3 regions of the Burkholderia thailandensis E264 genome follow, and region 3 is predicted to be linked to each of the others. Evidence: predicted binding sites of a transcription regulator. Region 3 holds the regulator's gene; each other region holds the start of a gene.
What was found. The regulator LexA, encoded in region 3, represses DNA repair genes until DNA is damaged. The targets are predictions, from matches to a motif close to ACTGTATNNNNATACAGT.
Positions count from the first base shown of each region.

Region 1 (6,857 bases), 1.5 Mb from region 3:
GACAGGTGGCGCGGAAAGTTCAGCAGCCGCGCGGCGAGCTTGGCCCAGGTCCGGATCAGCGGAACATCCGGATCGAGCCCGACCGACGCGAAGCGCGCGAGCAGAGCGCGGCTGCCGTCGAACCAGCGATGCTCCTTCGCGACCCGCTCGACGAGCATCGGATCGACGCCGAGCGCCTTGCCGGTCTCGCGCAGCGCGCCGCGCGGGCGATAGGTCGACACGGCCGCCGCGAGCGCCGCGCGGTCGTGGCCGTACTTGCCGTAGAGATACTGGATGACCTCCTCGCGCCGCTGGTGCTCGAAGTCGACGTCGATGTCGGGCGGCTCGCCGCGCTCGCGGCTGATGAAACGCTCGAACAGCAGCGTGCTCTGCTGCGGATTCACCTCCGTGACGCCGAGGCAATAGCAGACGACCGAGTTCGCCGCCGAGCCGCGCCCCTGGCACAGGATGTCCTTGCTGCGCGCGTATTCGACGATGTCGTAGACCGTCAGGAAATACGGCTCGTATTTCAGGTCGGCGATCAGCGCGAGCTCGAACCCGATTCTTTGCCTCACCGCTTCCGGCACGCCGTCGGGATAGCGCCTGCGCGCGCCCGCCCACGTTTCCTGCGCCAGATAGCTGGTCGGCGTATGTCCTGCGGGGACGATTTCATGCGGATATTCGTAACGTAGTTCGTCGAGCGAGAAATGGCACGCGTCGAGCATCCGGCACGTCTGCGCGAGCGCATCGGCCGGGAACAACTGCGCGATCCGCTGTCGCGTGCGCAAGTGCTGCTCCGCGTTCGGCGCGAGCGCATGGCCGCATTCGCCGATCGGCATCCCGAGCCTGATCGCCGTCATCGTGTCCTGCAACGGCTTGCACGAACGAGTGTGCATCGTCACGTCGCCGAGCGCGACGATGCGCATCCCGCGCCGCTCGCCCGCCGCCCGAACCTGCTCGCGATGCGCGCCGTCGAGCGCGCGCTGCAACTGCACGAGCCCGAGCCGCGCGCGCTCGCCGAACAGCGCGCCGAACCACGCGAGCTGCGCGTCGAGCACGTCGGCGCGCGCCGGATACGTCGGCACGAGGATCGCGAAGCAGTCGGGCACGCCGCGCAGATGGATGAATTCCGGCGGCGGCGCGGCAAGCATGCGCGGCGTGAGCCGGTAGGTGCCTTTGGGCGCGTTCATTCGCCGCCACGAGATCAGCTCGGACAGGTTCCCGTAGCCCTCGCGGTTCTGCGCGAGCAGCACGAGGCCGAACGCGCCGGGGCCCGGATCGTGGCCCGGCGCGACGTCGTCCGGCGTCACGTCGAAGTACGCGCCGACGACGAGCGGCAGTTCGTGCCCCTTCGCCGCGACGTGCATGCGCGGCGCACCGGCGAGCGAGCATTCGTCGGTGATCGCGATGCCGCGATAGCCGTGTTTCTTCGCACGTTCGACAAGCTCTTCCGCCGACGACGCGCCGTGCAGGAACGAGAAATTCGACCGGCAGAACAGCTCCGCGTAGTCGGGCAGGATTCCGGATGCCGCGTCCATGCCGCTCACCCGAACAGGCCGTGCAGGAACCAGCATCGCCCCGCCGCGCGGCTGCCGCGCTCCTGGTAGACCCAGTAGCACGCGCCGTCGTCGTCCTGCGCGATGCGATAGTCGCGCTCGACGAACTGGCCGTCGAACCAGCCGGCCTCGATCCGCTCGATCGACGACACGAACCTGAGCGGCGTGCGGTAGAACGGCCGGTTTTCGCGCATCGCGAGCGGCTGCGGCTCCTCGAGGAGCCACGCGGGACGCGGCGGCGCCGCGCCCGGCGCGGGCGGCTTGCCCGCCGGCGCGTCGAACGGCAGCCAGCGGTTCGCCGCCTCGGGCCGGTGATCGGCGACGGGCGCCGCGCGCAGCACGTTGTCCGCGCCGAGCCGCGCGCTCAGGAGTTCGACGAGCCGCGCGCGCGCCTCACGAGTGCCGCCCGGCTCGGGAAACAGGTCGTCGGCAGGCGGCGCGACCGATTCGACGCGCGTCGCCGTCAGGCGCACCGCGATCACCGCGGCGGGCAGCGCGACGCGCGCGAGCCGTTCGCCGAGAACGCGCATGAAGTGCGTCTCGTCGCGCGCGGGCTCGGCGAACGCGAGTTCGAGCGGCGTCGGCGGCACCGCCTGGCGCCCCCGCTCGTGCTCGAACGCGAACGTCATCGCCGACAGCGACAACTGCCGCGCGGCGAGCCAGCCGCACAGCTGCACGACGAGCCGCCGCGCGACGAACAGCACGGCTTGCGCATATTCGACGCGCTCCGGCAATTCGAGCCGCGCGTCGAACACGGGCGGCACCGGCATCCAGGCGAGCGGCTCCACGGCGTCCCCGTATGCGCGGTCGAGCGCGGCGACGAGCGCGGGACCGCAGCGGCGCGTGAGCCCCGCGCGCGGCAGGCGGCGCAGATCGGCGAGCGTGCGGCAGCCGAGGCCGTCGAACCAGCCGGCGTACGGGCGCGCGTCGGGCAGCAGCTCGCACGGCAGCGCATCAAGCACGCGCGCGAGCGACGCCGCCTGCACGATCCGCCGCCGCGCGCCCGGCCCGCCCGGCGCGCGCGCGAGCAGCCACGAACCGCGCCCCGTCGGCGCGGCGGCAACGCGCGCCGCATAGCCGAGCGCGACGAGCGTCGCCCGCACCTGCCGGCACAGCGACGGCAGGCCGCCGAACAGCCGCAGGCTCGCGCCGACATCGATGACGAGCGTCGCTTCGTCGTCGAGCGCGACGCACGGCGAGAAGCGCAGCAGCGCGAGCGCGACCGCGCGCAGCGCGTCGGCCTCGCGAGCCGGATCGCGCTCGACGAGCCGCGTGCCGGGCGCGAGCGTCAGCACGCCGCCGCGCTTCATGCCGGCGCGCACGCCGCACGCGCGCGCGGCCGAATCGGCGATCAGCACGACGCCCTGCTCGAGCACCGCGCAGCCGTTGCCGCCGTCAGGCGACGGCGGCGCGCACACGTCGAGCGGCAGGCGCGGCAAATGGATGCCGAGCAAGACGCGCATAGCGGCTCTCCACGATGGGCGACGGCAATTCGAGCGAAAGCGGCTCGCCGCGCGCCGGCCCGCGGCGCTTGACGATCTCGACCGACACGCCGCCCGGCGACGGATGCAGCGCGAGGCGCAGCACCGCGGGCGACGGCTGCTGCGCGGCGGCGAGCGGCCTGAACATCACGAACAGCGTGTCGCCCGCGCGGGCGGCGGCGAGATGCAGGCGGCGCAGCGCGTCGGCGCGCGCGCTCTGATGCCACAGCAGGAGCGCGCCGCAGCAGCCGGTCTTGAGCGCCTGCTCGGCCGCCCACAGCGCGTTCGCGTCGCTGCCCGCGCGCAGCCACAGCAGCGCGTCGAGCGGCACGCCAAGGCCGGCGAGCGCGCACGCGTGCGGCGGCTGCGGCGGCGCGACGAACGCGAGCGGCCGCCGCGCGCTGCCCGCCGCCGCGAGCGCGGGCGCGAGCACGCGCATCTCGCCGCAGCCCGCGTGCGGCACGAGCAGCTCGACGAGCCCGCCGACCGGCCAGCCGCCCCCCGGCAACTCGACCGACAGCGCCGCATAGCCGGTATCGACCGTGCGCGGGCCGCCGCGCGCGAGCTGCGAGCCTCGCCAGAGCGACGGGTGCAGCGACTCGAGGGAAAGAGAGGAAGCGGACATCGCATTGCCGATAACTGTACGTTTATACAGTATATGGCAACGCGTCCGCCGCGCACAGCAGCCGATGTGAAACCGGCTTTTCGGCAGAGGATAGGCAGAAAACGGATCGGAACCCGGGATGGATCGGCGGCAATGCGTTCTCGGCCGCATCGCTTCCTCGGCCATCGCAGAGCGTCTCCGGGCGGTCACCGAAAACCGCCCATGCCGGCGGGTCGCGGCGGCCGATCATGCGCAGCCGCCGCCGGAATCGCCCGTCAGCCGAGCAGCAGCGCGTCGTCGTCGAGCTTCTCGTGCCGCGTCTTCTCGAACAGTTGCAGCAGATCGGGCACGTCGAGCCCGCGACGCTCGTCGCCGGACACGTCGAGCACCACCTGCCCCTGATGCAGCATCACCGTGCGGTCGCCGTAATCGAGCGCCTGCCGCATGCTGTGCGTGACCATCATCGTCGTCAGCTTGCCTTCATCGACGATCCGCGCGGTCAGCTCCAGCACGAACGCGGCCGTCTTCGGATCGAGCGCGGCCGTGTGCTCGTCGAGCAGCAGAATGCGCGACGGCCGCAGCGACGCCATCAGCAGGCTCACCGCCTGCCGCTGGCCGCCCGACAGCAGGCCGATTCGATCGGCGAGCCGGTTCTCGAGCCCGAGATTCAGGAGCCGCAGCTTGTCGCGGAACAGCTCGCGCGACGCGCGGTTCAGCGCGGGCAGAAAGCCGCGCCGCGCGCCGCGCGCCATCGCGAGCGACATGTTCTCCTCGATCGTCAGCGCTTCGCAGGTGCCCGCCATCGGGTCCTGGAACACGCGCGCGACGAGCGGCGCGCGATCCCACGCCGGCTTGCGCGTGACGTCGACGCCGTCGATCGCGATCCGCCCCGAATCGACCGGCTGATCGCCGCTCACCGAGTTCAGGAACGTCGATTTCCCGGCGCCGTTCGAGCCGATCACCGTGACGAACTGGCCGTCCGGAATGTCGAGCGACAGCCCGCGCAGCGCACGCGTCTCGATCGGCGTGCCGGGATTGAACGTGAGCTTCAGGTCTTGTGCAGAGAGCATTTACGCGCCTCCCGTCTTGCGGCCGAACAGCTTCTTGCGCGTCGCGGGCAGCACGAGCGCGACCGTGACGAGCACGGCCGTCACGAGGTTCAAGTCCTGCGCCTTCAGGCCGATGAAGTCGCTGTTGAGCGCGAGCGCGATGAAGAAACGATAGAGAATCGCGCCGAGCACGACGGCGAGCGTCGTGAGGAAGAGCCGCCGCGCGGGCAGCAGCGTCTCGCCGATGATCACGGCGGCGAGCCCGATCACGATCGTGCCGATCCCCATCGAGATGTCCGAGCCGCCCTGCGTCTGCGCAAAGAGCGCGCCCGCGAGCGCGACGAGCGCATTCGACAGCGCCATCCCGGCGAGCGTCGCTCGGCCGGTCGCGATGCCCTGCGCGCGCGCCATTCGCGGATTCGCGCCCGTCGCGCGCATCGCGAGTCCGAGCTGCGACGAGAAGAACCAGTCGAGGCCGAGCTTCGCGATCACGACGACGACCGCAAGCAGCGCCGGCCGCAGCACGTAATCGGGCATCCAGTCGGGCTGCAGCACCGTGAAGAGCGTCGGCTCGGTGATGAGCGGCACGTTCGGCCGGCCCATGATCCGCAGGTTGACCGAATAGAGCGCGATCATCATCAGGATGCTCGCGAGCAGATCCATGATTTTCAGCCGCACGTTCAGCCAGCCTGTGACGAAGCCCGCGCACGCGCCCGCGGCGATCGCGGCGAGCGTCGACGTGAACGGATCGTAGCCCGCGGCGATCAGCGTCGCGGCGACGGCGCCGCCGAGCGGAAAGCTGCCGTCGACGGTCAGGTCCGGAAAATTGAGGATGCGAAACGAGATCAGCACCCCGAGGGCGACGAGGCTGAAGATGAGGCCGATCTCCAGCGCGCCGAGAAGAGAAAAAAGGGACATGGTTGGGGAAGTCCTGTTGCAGCGTACCGCGCGTGGCACAGAGGCGAGAGGCGTCGCGCGGCGGGCGCGGCGGCCGGGCCGGGCTTGACTCGCCCCGGGCGCGCGCGGCGCCTGTCGCGCCACGCGTCGCGGAGCGCCGAAGCCAAACACGGCCAAGCGTGTCGGCGCCCGGCCTACCGGCGCCCGGCGCCCGGCGAGACCGGCCCGCGGCCCGCCGAACGAGCCGCTCGCCCGATGCGCCGTCCGCCTGCGCCTGCGTTACTTGATGACCGTCTTCGCCTCTTTGACGAGATCGGGCGAAAGCGTCACGCCCTGCTTCGCGGCCGCATCGGTGTTCACGAACAACTCGAGATTGCTGCTCGTCTGCGATGCGATCGCACCCGGCTTCTCGCCCTTCAGTATCCTCGCGACGATCTTGCCCGTCTGCCGGCCGAGGTCGCCGTAATTGATGCCGAGCGCCGCGATGCCGCCGCGCTTCACGCTGTCGGTGTCGCCCGCGACGAGCGGAATCTTCGCCTCGTTCGCGACCTTCACGAGCGATTCGTATGCGGACACGACGTTGTTGTCGGTGTTCGTGTAGATCACGTCCACCTTGCCGATCAGGCTCTTCGCGGCGGGCGCGATGTCGACGGTGCGCGGCGCGGCCGCTTCCTTGAGCGTCATCCCCTGCTTCGCGAGGATCTCCTTCAGCGCCGTCACGACGACGACCGAGTTCGCCTCGCCCGGGTTGTAGACCATCCCGACCGTCTTCGCCTTCGGCACCACGCGCTTGATGAGCGCGACCTGCCGGTCGAGCGGCAGCTTGTCGGACACGCCCGTCACGTTGGTGCCCGTCGGCCCCCAGCCCTTGACGAGTTGCGCGGCGACGGGATCGGTCACGCCCGAATAGACGACGGGCACGCTCTTCGTCGACGCGACGACGGCCTGCGCGGCGGGCGTCGCGATCGCGACGATCACGTCCGGACGGTCGCCGATGAACTTGCGCGCGATCTGCGCGGCGGTGCCGGTATTACCCTGCGCGCTCTGATATTCCCACTTGAGCTTGTCGTCGCCGTAGCCTTCGGCCTTCAGTTCCGCGCGCACGCCGTCGCGGATCGCGTCGAGCGCCGGATGATCGACGATCGACAGCACCTTGACGGTCTGCGCGTACGCAGCGCCGGCGCCCAGCATCGCGAATGCCGCGACGCCCGCCGCAATCGAATGAGCGGCCACGATCTTGAATCGCTTCATTTGTCTGTCTCCCCCGGTTCTGAATGGTGGTCGGGCCGCG
Region 1 is NC_007651.1:483,749-490,605, reverse strand. It holds gene BTH_RS14445 (error-prone DNA polymerase) at 1-1,517, opposite strand, end outside; gene BTH_RS14440 (Y-family DNA polymerase) at 1,523-2,998, opposite strand; gene imuA (translesion DNA synthesis-associated protein ImuA) at 2,931-3,641, opposite strand; gene BTH_RS14430 (ABC transporter ATP-binding protein) at 3,896-4,690, opposite strand; gene BTH_RS14425 (ABC transporter permease) at 4,691-5,587, opposite strand; gene BTH_RS14420 (ABC transporter substrate-binding protein) at 5,846-6,817, opposite strand.
Region 1: imuA (translesion DNA synthesis-associated protein ImuA) is a predicted target of LexA. The motif match lies at 3,655-3,672, and genes of this name have one in related genera.

Region 2 (6,857 bases), 740 kb from region 3:
TTAGCGCCTGGCCGGTTCGCGTGCAAAAAGCGACGGCGCCAACTTGTCCATCAGCGCGGTTGCCCCCGCCGGCGTGAGGTGGTGGTCATCGTACATGATCGGCTTGCCTTTTCCCGAGCCGTACCGGGTTCGGCATCCCTTGTCGTTGCACAGCGCTTGGTAAGCCGACGCGTATTCGATGCCGAGAGACGACGCCGTACCACGAGCGTAGCGGTCCAATTCGGCGACTGACGTATCGAGCCCGAAAGCCGTGTACTCGGGCAGTTTTTCCCGATGCTTGCGCCAATATGCCCAATAGACCTTGGGCAGCATGGCAGTCCATTTCGGAACCGGGCCAAGCAGCACAATGCGATTGACGCCACTTTCCCGGATCGCATCGACCGTTTGACGCAGCGAATCCAGACTGTCCTTCGTCCAGTTTGCCGTCAGCACGATCACATCCGGCTTGATCGCGCGCACGACCGACAAGATGCCTGCCTCAACCGAGTCACACGGCCCGCGTAGCAACACCGGCGGGCAACTCGCCACGCTGTATTGTGCGAGCCGCATGCCGAATGCGCGATGCGAATCGCGCAGCGCCGGATAGACCGCGGCCGAGTGCGAGTCGCCCCAAAGCATCATCAACGGCCCGGTCCCGCCGCTATCGGCGCACTCGGGCGCAAACGCCGTTTCCTCGTCCGCGATGTAACAGGTATGCCGCCGCCACTCCCGATCGAGATCGAAATGCACGTCATCGGTGAACTGCGTGACGAGACGGGACATCCTGAAATTCAGGCCGTCCCGATCGTATGTGTTGAATCCGATGTAACCGACGCCAGCCATCGAGACGGCGAGCAGCGTGGCTGTCAGCGCCGGACGGCTGTTCCTGCGCAACGGGCGTTCGATGAATCGATACGTTCCCCACGCGAGCGGAAAGCAACAGAGCAGGGCCGCCGCGCGCAATTGCCACGCAGGCGTGTCGATCGAGACGACTTGGAGAGACGACAGGAGCGGCCAGTGATAGAGATATAGCGGATAGCTGATCAGCCCGATTCCGACGAACCACGGATGAGACAGCAAGCGGCCGTTGATTCGTGAGTGGCGCGCGTCTATCGTGATCGCCGCGCCGAATGTGGGGAGCAGTGCCCACCATCCAGGAAACGACGATTTTTCATTCAGCATCACGCATGCGGCAGCGATCAGCAGCATGCCAAACGCGGCCTTGCAATCTGCATATTCCCGCGCAAAGCAAATGTTCTTCGAGTGCATGAAGGCAACGGCGGCTCCGAGCATCAATTCCCATGCGCGCGGCATCGGCAGGAAGAATGCCGATGCTTGCCGGTGTTCAGTCAGGATGACGTTCGCGACAAACGATGCAATTCCAATTCCGACGATGGCAAGCAGCGCGTTCTTCCGGAATCGAAAGAGGAGCCAAAGCACCATGGGCCAGAACAAATAAAATTGTTCCTCCACGCCGAGCGACCACAGGTGCAAGAGCGGCTTTTGAATTGAATCGACATCGAAGTATCCGGATTCTTTCCAATATACCCAGTTCGCGATCGACAGTGCCCCGGAAGCGATATGTTTGCCCAGCGCTTTGAATTCATAGTCCAGAAGATTGAACCATCCAAATCCATAGCAGGCTGCGAGCGTGATCAGAAGGGCGGGAAACAGGCGTGCGACCCGCCGAATATAGAATCTGAAAAATCGGAATTCACCATTTTCAAGACCATCGATCATCAGTTGCGTGATCAGATATCCGGAAATGACGAAAAACACATCAACCCCGACGAATCCCCCCGGCAAGACGTTCGGGAACGCATGAAAAACCAGGACGGATGCCACGGCGATCGCCCTGAGTCCGTCGATATCGGCCCGATAAGTAGCGGTAGCGGATGCGCAGTTTATCGTTATTCGAGTTCTTTGCAGCATGTGGTTAATGTAATAGTTAAGGGCGTAAGGATACCAATATTGGCAGACGCCTTACTATTGGCCGCCAGTGATCCGTCGGTGAAGTCGTCCGAATAGGCGTGTCGAACGGCGCTTCTTTCCGAGGCCGATTTTCGAACGCAGACCGAGCGGATTCTCGGCATCGCGCGCATCCTGCTTGCGCAGCCCGCCCGGGCCTGGAATTCCCGATGCGTGCAACGTGGCGGACAAGCGCTCGGCGGTGCGCCGGCCGGCCGGGCGGGGAACGTCGCGGCTTCAGGATCGTCGAGCGGAGCCGCGGCAGGCGCACCGCTCGTTGCGGGGCAGCCTGCATCACGCTTGCGGGACGCCGCACGAGCCTGCGTGCCACGCAGGCTGCGCGTGCCGTCGTCGCCTTCGAGAGCGAGCCGGCCGCCCCATCGAATTCGCCCCGCCGACGCAGCCCGGGCTCCTCGGGAGTCGCGCCACGCGAAGCCGCGCCGCGCAGTTGAAACGCTCACTGTGTTTTTGTACAGTATCGGCACCGTGAACAAGCCGACGCCTTCCCCCGACCCGTATTCGCCGCCTTTGGGCGACGCGGCCCCGTTCGCGCGCAAGATTATCCATTGCGACTGCGATTGCTTCTACGCGTCGGTCGAGATGCGCGACGATCCGTCGCTGCGCGGCCGCCCGCTCGCGGTCGGCGGCCGCCCCGATCAGCGCGGCGTGATCGCGACCTGCAACTACGAGGCGCGGCGCTTCGGCGTGCATTCGGCGATGTCGTCGGCGCTCGCGATGCGCAAGTGTCCGGACCTCCTGATCCTGCCCTCCGCGATGGACAAGTATCGCGCGGCGTCGCGGCTCATCATGGCGATCTATCGCGACTACACGCCCGACGTCGAGCCGCTGTCGCTCGACGAGGCGTATCTCGACGTGAGCCGCGCGACGCGCTGTCACGGCAGCGGCACGCTGATCGCGCGCGAGATCCGCGAGCGCGTGCGCGACACGGTGGGCGTCACGGTGTCGGCGGGCGTCGCGCCGAACAAGTTCATCGCGAAGATCGCGTCCGACTGGAACAAGCCCGATGGCCTGTTCGTCGTGCGGCCGCACGAAGTCGACGCGTTCGTCGCCGCGCTGCCCGTGCGCAAGCTGCACGGCGTCGGCAAGGTGACGGCGGCGCGGCTCGACAAGCTCGGCATTCGCACCTGCAGCGAGCTGCGCGGCTGGTCGCTGTTCGATCTGCATCACGAGTTCGGCGCGTTCGGCCGGCGGCTCTACGAGCTTGCGCGCGGCATCGACGAGCGGCCGGTGCGCGCGGACCAGGAGCGCAAGTCGGTGAGCGTCGAGACGACCTATGTGCAGGATCTCGCCACGCTCGACCAATGCGCGGCGGAGATCCGTCGACTGACGGCGCTGCTCGATGCGCGGATCGAGCGGGCCGGGGCCGCGCGCTCGATCAGGAAGCTCTACGTGAAGATCCGTTTCGCGGATTTTCAGCGCACGACGGTCGAGTGCGTCGCCGACGCGACCGATGCCGAAACCGCGGTCTCGCTGCTCGCGAAAGGGCTCGCGCGCCGCAAGCAGGCGGTGCGGCTGTTGGGCGTCGGCGTGCGGATCGACGAGGACACGGCCGAGCGGCACGGACAGATCGCGCTCTTCGACGACGAGGTCATGAACGGCGACGGTGACGATGGCGGCGAAGGCGATGCGTCGTCCGACGCGTGATCGAACGCGCGAGGGCTCGGTGCCTGCCTGGCGCCTCGGTGCGGCGCGATAAAAAAACGGCAACCCGTCGGTACGGGTTGCCATTCGTCGCCTTTCGCGGATCTGCCGATCTGCCGATGTGACGGGGCGCGGCGCGCGCACGCGGCCTGTCGCGCCCCGAGCCGATTGCCGGGGCGATCGCCCGATCTACGCGCGCGAAGCCGGCCGCATTACGCGCGCGCCTGCTCGGCGTCGGCCATCCCGCTGTGACGCAGCAATGCGTCGATGTTCGGCTCGCGGCCCCGGAACGCCTTGAACGAGTCCATCGCCGGGCGGCTGCCGCCGACTTCGAGGATCTCGCGCCGATAGCGCGCGCCCGTCGTCGCGTCGAGCACGCTGCCCGCCGAGCCGGCCGCTTCCTCGAACGCCGCGTATGCGTCGGCGGACAGCACTTCGGCCCACTTGTAGCTGTAGTAGCCGGCCGCATAGCCGCCCGCGAAGATGTGGCTGAACGTGTTCGGCCAGCGCGAGAACGGCGCTTGCGGAATCACGTGGAAGCGCTCGTTGATCTCGCGCGCGAAGTCGTTGACGCTTGTCTTGTCCGACGCGGGATCGAAGTCGACGTGCAGCAGCATGTCGAACATCGAGAACACGATCTGGCGCAGCGTGCCGAGGCCGCTCTGGAAGTTCTTCGCGGCGAGCATCTTGTCGAACAGCGCGCGCGGCAGCGGCTGCGCGGTATCGACGTGCGACGACATCGACGAGAGCACGTCCCATTCCCAGCAGAAGTTCTCCATGAACTGCGACGGCAGCTCGACCGCGTCCCATTCGACGCCGTTGATGCCCGACACGCCGATCTCGTCGACACGCGTGAGCATGTGATGCAGCCCGTGGCCGAACTCGTGGAACAGCGTGATCACTTCGTCGTGCGTGAAGCACGCGGGTTTGCCGCCGATCGGCGCGGAGAAGTTGCAGGTCAGGTATGCGACGGGCGTCTGCACGCTGCCGTCGCCGCGCTTCGCGCGCGAGCGCGCGTCGTCCATCCACGCGCCGCCGCGCTTGCCTTCGCGCGCGTACAGGTCGAGATAGAACTGCGCGACGAGCGAGCCGTCGCGATTCTCGACGCGGAAGAAGCGCACGTCCTCGTGCCAGACGGGCGCTTCGTCGCGCGCGATGCGCACGCCGAACAGCGTCTCGGCGACCGTGAACAGGCCCTTGAGCACCGCGGGTTCGGGGAAGTACTGCTTCACCTCGTTCTCGGAGAACGCGTAGCGCCGCTCGCGCAGCTTCTCGGCCGCATACGCGACGTCCCACGGCTCGAGCGCGGCGAGGCCGAGCTCGCTCGACGCGAACGCGCGCAGCTCGTCCCAGTCCTTCTCGGCGAACGGGCGCGCGCGCTTCGCGAGATCCTCGAGGAACGCGATTACCTGCTGCGGCGATTCCGCCATCTTCGGCGCGAGCGACACCTCGGCGAAGTCGTGATAGCCGAGCATCGTCGCCTCTTCGCGGCGCAGCGCGAGTTGATCGGCGACGATCGTCGTGTTGTCCCAGTCTGCCTTGCCGTTGCCGTACTGCGGGCCGAGCTCGGACGCGCGCGTCACGTAGGCGCGGTACATCGCCTCGCGCATCGCGCGGTTCTGCGCGTATTGCAGCACCGGGAAATACGACGGGAAGTGCAGCGTGAACTTCCAGCCGGTCTTGTCTTCCTTCTGCGCGGCCTCGCGGGCGGCCGCGATCGCATCGTCGGGCAGGCCGGCCAGTTCGTCGTCGCTCTGCGCGTAGTACGCGTAGCCGTTCGTCGCGTCGAGCACGTGATCGGAGAACGATTTCGACAGCGCCGCCTGCTGCTCCTGCAGCTCGGCGAAGCGCGGCTTCCGGTCCTCGGGCAGCTCCGCGCCCGACAGGCGGAAGTCGCGCAGCGCGTTGTCGAGGATCTTCTTGCGCTCGGCGGACAGCGTCGCGTATTCCGCGCTCGCGGCGATCGCCTTGTATTTCTCGTAGAGCGCGAGATTCTGGCCGACGCTCGACCAGAACTCGGTCACGCGCGGCAGGTTCTCGCCGTAGACGGCGCGCAGCTCGGGCGTGTCGGCGACCGCGTTCAGGTGGCCGACGACGCCCCATGCGCGGCCGAGCGGCTCGGTCGCATGCTCGATGGTCTCGACGACATCGGCCCAGGTCGCGGGCGTGTCGGGCCGCGCGGCTTGCTCGACGGCTTCGTTTGCGCTCGCGAGCAGCGTGTCGAGCGCGGGCGTCACGTGCTCGGGGCGAATTTCGCCGAAGCGAGGCAGACCTGAGAAATCGAGAAGCGGATTGGCGTTTGCGCTGACGGACATAGAGCTCCCTGGCGGTTTCGGGTTGGGCGAAAGACGGCGGCGCACGGCGCCGGCCGTCGCGTCATGTCGACATTATTGGGGCGCATCGCGCGCTTTCCAATCGTTAGTTTCTAACGAAGCGATTGGGGCGGGAACGGAAGGCGGCGATGGGCGGCCTCGCTCACGCGCGGACGGCGTCGGCCGGGGCGCGTTCCAGCGACGGGCGGCGGCGATGCCGACACCGGCATGCCCAGCCGGCCGGATGGGCGCGAAGCGGCAGGCGCGCGACTGGCGGCGAGCGATTCGCCGGATTGCGTTTCTCGGGGGCGCAGCGCGTCCGGTTCGCCGTGCGGCGTGGCGAGAAGCGTGTGCGGCCGCGAGCCGGCAGGCGCTGGCGAGCGGCCGCTGCGAAAGGCGGCGGCGATGGCGATTGCGGCAACAAGCGTGCGAGCGCAAACGTCGGCATCGGCGCGGGCGTCGAACGGCCCGGCCGACTGACCGCTGCCGGGCGGCCCGCATTGCGCGGAAACGCTTCCCGCCGAAGCCTCGGGGGCGGCAATGCAAGATCGACGGCACGCGCGGCGGGCTTGCCGGCCGCGGCTATTGTCGCCGAAGCCGGCCGGCTCGCCGCCGCCGCGAGCGTTGGCGAATCCGCCGGTCAGGCCGCGGCCGCGGCGCGCTCGGCGGCTTCGATCGTATTGACGAGCAGCATCGTGATCGTCATCGGGCCGACGCCGCCCGGCACGGGCGTGATGTGGCCCGCGACCTGCGAGACGCCCGCGAAGTCGACATCGCCGCACAGCTTGCCTTCGTCGTTGCGGTTCATCCCGACGTCGATCACGGTCGCGCCCGGCTTCACCATGTCGGCGGTCAGCACGTTGCGCTTGCCGACCGCCGCGACGACGATGTCGGCCTCGCGCGTATGCGCGGCGAGGTCGCGCGTCTTGCTATGGC
Region 2 is NC_007651.1:2,095,382-2,102,238, forward strand. It holds gene BTH_RS21705 (acyltransferase family protein) at 1-1,911, opposite strand; gene dinB (DNA polymerase IV) at 2,434-3,612, shown strand; gene BTH_RS21715 (M3 family metallopeptidase) at 3,822-5,924, opposite strand; gene folD (bifunctional methylenetetrahydrofolate dehydrogenase/methenyltetrahydrofolate cyclohydrolase FolD) at 6,562-6,857, opposite strand, start outside.
Region 2: dinB (DNA polymerase IV) is a predicted target of LexA. The motif match lies at 2,407-2,424, and genes of this name have one in related genera.

Region 3 (6,857 bases):
GCCCGGCCGCTCGCGGCGCGGCTTCACGCGCAACCCGAACGCGACGTTCTCGAACACCGTCATGTGCCGGAACAGCGCGTAGTGCTGGAACACGAAGCCGACCTGCCGCTCGCGCGCGCCGACCGACGCGACGTCGAGCCCCTGCAGCACGACCTGCCCCGAATCCGCGTGCTCGAGGCCCGCGATCACGCGCAGCAGCGTCGTCTTGCCGCACCCGGACGGCCCGAGGAGCGCGACGAGCTCGCCCGCCGGAAAATCGAGCGTGACGTCGTCGAGCGCGGTGAAATCGCCGAAGCGCTTGTGCAGATTACGAACGGTGATGCCCATCTGGTTTGCCTCTTTACGAAATCGACGAAGTGACGGCCGCGCCCGGGTGCGCGGCGGCGGCGGGCGCGTCGTCGCGGCCGTGCGCGAGTTCGGCGGACAGCCGCCGCTCGGCGAAGAGCTTGAGCGCGAGCGTGACGAGCGCGAGCAGCGCGAGCACCGACGCCACCGCGAACGCGGCCGCGAAGTTGTACTCGTTGTAGAGAATCTCGACGTGCAGCGGCATCGTGTCGGTCTGGCCGCGGATGTGCCCCGACACGACCGACACCGCGCCGAACTCGCCCATCGCGCGCGCGTTGCAGAGAATCACGCCGTACAGCAGGCCCCACTTCACGTTCGGCAACGTGACGCGCCTGAAGATCTGCCAGCCGGATGCGCCGAGCACGCGCGCCGCTTCCTCCTCGTCGGAGCCTTGCGCCTGCATGAGCGGAATCAGCTCGCGCGCGACGAACGGGAACGTGACGAAGATCGTCGCGAGCACGATGCCCGGCACGGCGAAGATGATCTGCACGTCGTGCGCCTGCAGCCACGGGCCGAGCCAGCCCTGCGCGCCGAACAGCAGCACGTACACGAGGCCCGAGATCACGGGCGACACCGAGAACGGCAGGTCGATGAGCGTCGTCAGCAGCGCTTTGCCCTTGAACTCGAACTTCGCGATCGCCCACGAAGCGCACACGCCGAACACCAGATTGAGCGGCACCGCGATCGCGGCGACGGTCAGCGTGAGCTTGATCGCCGACCACGCGTCCGGATCGGCGAGCGATTCGAGATAGAAATCGACGCCCTTGCGCAGCGCCTCGAAAAACACCGCGGCGAGCGGCACGACGAGAAAGAGCGCAAGGAACGCGAGCGCCGCGCCCGTGAGCAGCCAGCGCACCGCGCGCGGCTCGCTCACGGGATCGAGACGGCGCGCTCGCGCCGGAGCGCCGGCGGCGCGACGCACCTCACGGACGGATTCACGGCCGGATTCACGGCTGAAATCGCGGCCGGCGTCGGCATGAGCGGCTGCCGCGACGGATCGAACGGTATCGCGGCTCATTGCGTGCCTCCGAGCGCCGCCGCTGCGTGCGCGGCCGGCGCCGGGCCGCTCGCGCCGCGGCTCGTGCGGCGCTGTAGGTACCACTGCAGCGTGTTGATGAGGAGCAGCATCGCGAACGACACGACGAGCATCACGACGGCGAGCGCGGTCGCGCCTGCGTAGTCGTACTGCTCGAGCTTCGTGATGATGAGCAGCGACGTGATTTCCGACTTCATCGGCACGTTGCCGGCGATGAAGATCACCGAGCCGTATTCGCCGAGCGCGCGCGCGAACGCGAGCGCGAAGCCCGTGAGCAGCGCAGGCGTCACGGCGGGCAGCACGACGCGGCGGAACGTGAGCCAGCGCGACGCGCCGAGGCACGCGGCCGCCTCCTCCTGCTCGCGCTCGAAATCCTCGAGAACGGGCTGCACGGTGCGCACGACGAACGGCAGGCCGATGAACGTGAGCGCGACGAGCACGCCGAGCGGCGTGAACGCGATCTTGATGCCGAGCGGCGCGAGACGGCTGCCGATCCAGCCGTTCTGCGCGTACACGGCCGCGAGCGAAATGCCCGCGACCGACGTCGGCAGCGCGAACGGCAAATCGACGATCGCGTCGACGAGCCGCTTGAGCGGGAACGTGTAGCGCACGAGCACCCACGCGACGAGAAAGCCGAACACCGCGTTCACGAGCGCGCCGCCCAGCGCGGCCGCAAACGTGAGCCGGTACGACGCGAGCACGCGCGGCGACGTCGTCGCGGCGACGAACTGGTCCCACGTGAGCGTGGCCGTCTTCAGAAAGGTGGCGGCGAGCGGGATCAGCACCACGAGGCTCAGATAGGCCAGCGTGATGCCGAGCGTCACGCCGAATCCGGGCAGCGCGCTCGGCTTGCGGAAGGTGAACGTCGTCATGCGGAATGCTCTTCCAGGGTGATGCACATGGGTTCAACGGCTCGGCGGACGCGCTGCAACGCGCGTCCGCCGAACCCGATATCGTGTTGTCGCGAAACGGCGCGCGCGTGCGGCGCGCCGCACACGCGCGCGCTCACTGCGGCTGGTAGATCGAATCGAACACGCCGCCGTCGGCGAAATGCGTCTTCTGCGCTTGGGTCCAGCCGCCGAACGTGTCGTCGACCGTGTACAGCTTGAGCTTCGGGAACTGCTTCGTGAGCGCCGCCGGCACGTCCTTCGAGCGCGGCCGGTAGTAGTTGCGCGCGGCGATCTCCTGCCCTTGCCGGCTGTACAGGAAATTCAGGTACGCGTCGGCGAGCCTGCGCGTGCCCTTCTTGTCGACGACCTTGTCGACGACCGCCACGGGCGGCTCCGCGAGAATGCTCGCCGACGGCACGACGATCTCGAACTTGTCGGCGCCGAATTCCTTGATCGACAGGAACGCCTCGTTTTCCCACGCGATCAGCACGTCGCCGATGCCGCGCTGCACGAAGCTCGTCGTCGCGCCGCGCGCGCCCGAATCGAGCACGCCCGCGTTCTTGTACAGCTTCGTGACGAAATCCCTCGCCGTCTGCACGCTGCCGCCCGGCTTGTGTTGCGCATACGCCCACGCGGCGAGGTAGTTCCAGCGCGCGCCGCCCGAGGTCTTCGGGTTCGGCGTGACGATCGACACGCCCGGCTTCGCGAGATCGTCCCAATCCTTGATGGCCTTCGGATTGCCCTTCCTCACGAGAAACACGATCGTCGACGTGTACGGCGACGCGTTGTCCGGCAAGCGCTTCTGCCAATCCTTGTTGATGAGGCCCTTGTTCGCGAGCGCGTCGATGTCGTACGCGAGCGCGAGCGTGACCACGTCCGCCTGCAGCCCGTCGAGCACCGAGCGCGCCTGCGCGCCCGAGCCGCCGTGCGACTGCTTGAAGTTCACCGTCTCGCCCGTCTTCGCCTTCCACTCCTTGCCGAACGCCTGATTGACGTCCTGGTAGAGCTCGCGCGTCGGATCGTATGAGGCGTTCAGCAACGTCGTGTCCGCGAGCGCCGGCGTGAGGGCGCCAAGCACCGCCGCCGCGCCGAGCGCGAATGATGCGATGAGACGGCGCGCCCCGCCTGCCGGCCCCGTGTTGCGCTTGACCATCCGTTGTTCTCCAAATGCGTGGGTCGTTCGTTACGGTTTCTTGCGATTTGTTTGCGATGTCGGGCCAGTCTAACGAACAGGTTTCATCATTAAAAATAATCGTTCCTCATTTTTTAATACTCAAAAGTGGTAAGGCGCGCCCGGATCTCGGCTATCGCGCCCGAAGCGCCGCTTCGACGCGGCCGGATCGCGACGGAATCGCCGCGATAGCGCGGAACCTCAAGTAACGCTTGAATTTCCCGCGACACTGTATAAAAATACAGCTCACTGTCTATCCATACAGTCATGCCATGATCAAACTCACCGCCCGCCAGCAGCAAGTGTTCGACTTGATTCGTCGCGCGATCGAGCGCTCGGGCTTTCCTCCGACGCGCGCGGAAATCGCCGCCGAGCTGGGCTTCAGCTCGCCGAACGCGGCCGAGGAGCACCTGCGGGCGCTCGCGCGCAAGGGCGTGATCGAACTGGCGGCGGGCGCGTCTCGCGGCATCCGTCTGCTCGGCCTCGACGACGCGCCGCATCAGCTGACGCTGCCGCATGCGGCGCTGATGCAGTTGTCGCTGCCGCTCGTCGGCCGTGTGGCGGCGGGCAGCCCGATCCTCGCGCAGGAACATATCTCGCAGCACTACGCGTGCGACCCGGCGCTCTTCTCGAGCAAGCCGGATTACCTGCTGAAGGTACGCGGCCTGTCGATGCGCGACGCCGGCATCCTCGACGGCGATCTGCTCGCCGTGCAGAAGCGCGCCGAGGCGAAGGACGGCCAGATCATCGTCGCGCGGCTCGGCGACGACGTCACGGTCAAGCGCCTGAAGCGCCGGCCGGGCGGCGTCGAGCTGATCGCCGAGAATCCCGACTACGAGAACATCTTCGTGAAGGCCGGCAGCGCGGAATTCGCGCTAGAAGGCATCGCCGTCGGGCTGATCCGCCCGGGTGAGTTCTGATCGCCTTTCGGCCAGCCGCGGCCCCGCCCGTCTATCCGCCATTCGACTGGATCTGGAGAACCCTATGGAACGCCTCGCCCGCCTGCTGCCCTTCCGCCAATTCGGCCGTCTGCGCCATCTGCGCGGGCGTACGCCGTGCACACCGCTCGTCGCCGCTCATGCTCGCGACAACGCCAACGCGCAGCCGTCGCTGCTGCCGTCTGCGCTTCCGGCGTTCGCGCGCGTATCGCTGAACGGTTCGCTCCATCATGCGGAGCCCGCGAGGCGCGCCCCGGTTCGCGTCTATCATGGGCCGTCGCGATTCATCATGGTCGGCACGGTCGACGCGATCTGCCGAATGATCGATCGATGCATCGCCGAGGAACGTTCGCTGACGCAACAAGGCCTGTGATGGCCTAGCAGGCTGTTGAAATTGGGAACGGTGCAAGCGGGCCCACAGAGCGGTGCGTTAGAGATATCGTGTTCACGACCTCGAGCAGGTGAGCCGACGCGTGGAACGGACGAGATGCAAGAACCGCAGTTCACGACGGTAAAGCTGGAAGATCTTGTGCCGGTCGATCACCCGTTGAGGCCGCTGCGGCTGGCTGCCCAAGCGCGGCCGTCATACGGCAATGCACCGTGGCCGGACCGCTCGCGAGCGGTCCAGCCACGACGATCCGTCAGCAGCGTTGCGACCCATCGCATACGACATCCTTTTACGCAGCGATCTCGTGGTCAAGGCGAGGGGCTTTCAGCAGCCTGCTAGGGCCTGTTCACGCGAATGACGAAGCCCCTGGTCCGTTCCTTTCGTCGGAGAGGCCCTTTGAATTCCACTGCGCGCCCGCGAGGGCGCTTCCTGAAACCGGCGTCGATCATCGCGGCGCTGATTGTCGCCGCGGGCTTGGTCGTGTATGCGTACGCATCGCCCTATCTCGCGCTCAGGCAGATGAAGCAGGCGATCGACGCGCGCGACGCGCAGGCGATCAGCGCGTATGTCGATTTCCCCGCGCTGCGAATCAGCCTGAAGCAGCAATTGACCGATGAATTGATGCGGCGCATCGACGCGCGGACGCGCGACAACCCGCTCGCGATCATCGGCGCGATGATCGGGTCGGCGCTTGTTGGCCCGCTCGTCGATGCCTATGCGACACCTGAAGGCGTCGCCATGCTGATGAGCGGCGTGCCGCCGCGTGCGCGGCCCGGACAACGGCTCCCCGGATTGAATCGGCCCGGCGATCAAGCGGCAAGTCCAACCGTGGCCGCCTCCAACGCCGCAAGCACGCCGTCGGGCAGCGCGGGCGACTCAGCGGCCGCGCTGGGTCCGTCGCCTGCGGCAAGCGGTGCGGCAGCGCAAGCCGCCCCCACGCCGGGCATGCCGTCCGCCGCATCGGGCGCGCCGTCCGGCCGATCGCCGCAAACAAGCGCCGGCTATCGAAGCGTCGACGAATTCGTCGTCACGTATCGCCGCGACGACGGCGGCGCGCGTTATGCCGCAGTCTTTCGTCGCAGCGGGATCTTCGGCTGGAAATTGTCGGCGGTCGATTTACACGACGATTGAATCCGGCCCGGGACTCGAGGGCCGGTGCGCTGTACGCCCGTCTGGGGTGACGCACATCGGCACATGCGCCTGCCGCATGCTGCGCGGGCGCGTCAGCCGCGCGCGAGCTGACTGACGGTGGCATGCGCCCCGCGTCGAAGCAAACCGCCGGGATATTCGTCCGCGCGCCCTTCGTCGTGGACGGGGTGGAACCGGTTTGGTCCATTGTCCCGATCGAGCCGATACCGCCGAAGGCCGGCGGCCAGGGAGAGCCGCTCCGTCGATCCCGGTTTCGCCGGCCGGCGAAACCGGCAGCCCGTCAGTGCCCGGCTGTCGCGGTAGCTTCCTTCGCGCTCTCCGCTTTCTGCTCGGCGGGCGACGAACACGCAACCAGAATGCTGCACGACACGCGATCGAGCAGTTGCGTATTGCCGGCCCCCATCCACCATCGCGACAAGCCGCTGCGGCAACGATGGCCGACCACGACGAGATCGACGTTCAGCTTCGTCGCGAGATTCGCGATCTCGTCGATCGGATAGCCGAACGCGAAATGCCCCTGCGCGTGCACGCCGCGCTCGGTCAGCCAGTCGACGCCCTCTTGAAGGATCTCCCGTGCGGTTTCCTCGAAGCGGCTGCACGCGACGTCGGTTAGCAGGCCTGCACTTTGCGCAATGCTCGAGCGCATGTCGACGACCGACAGCAGATGCGTCTCCGCCTTCAGATCGAGCGCCAGATCGGCGCCGCATCGCAACGCCTTGCGGCCTTCGAGCGTGCCGTCGTAGCACAGCAGAATTTTCTTGTAGCTAGCCATAGCGGCCTCCCCAATGCGCGACCCGCGCATAGATTCATCATGCTGCGCCGCAATTCCGGATGCAAGCGCTGGAAAACGCTGATTCGCGTCGCACCGGGAACGCGCGATGATGCGACGCAGGAAGCAGCGACATCTGCGCCGGGATGAAGCAAGCGCGCTGAAGCAATG
Region 3 is NC_007651.1:2,836,209-2,843,065, forward strand. It holds gene BTH_RS24830 (sulfate/molybdate ABC transporter ATP-binding protein) at 1-327, opposite strand, end outside; gene cysW (sulfate ABC transporter permease subunit CysW) at 341-1,363, opposite strand; gene cysT (sulfate ABC transporter permease subunit CysT) at 1,360-2,253, opposite strand; gene BTH_RS24845 (sulfate ABC transporter substrate-binding protein) at 2,387-3,424, opposite strand; gene BTH_RS35770 (hypothetical protein) at 3,538-3,711, opposite strand; gene lexA (transcriptional repressor LexA) at 3,715-4,362, shown strand; gene BTH_RS24855 (hypothetical protein) at 4,427-4,753, shown strand; gene BTH_RS24860 (DUF2939 domain-containing protein) at 5,165-5,899, shown strand; gene BTH_RS24865 (universal stress protein) at 6,198-6,689, opposite strand.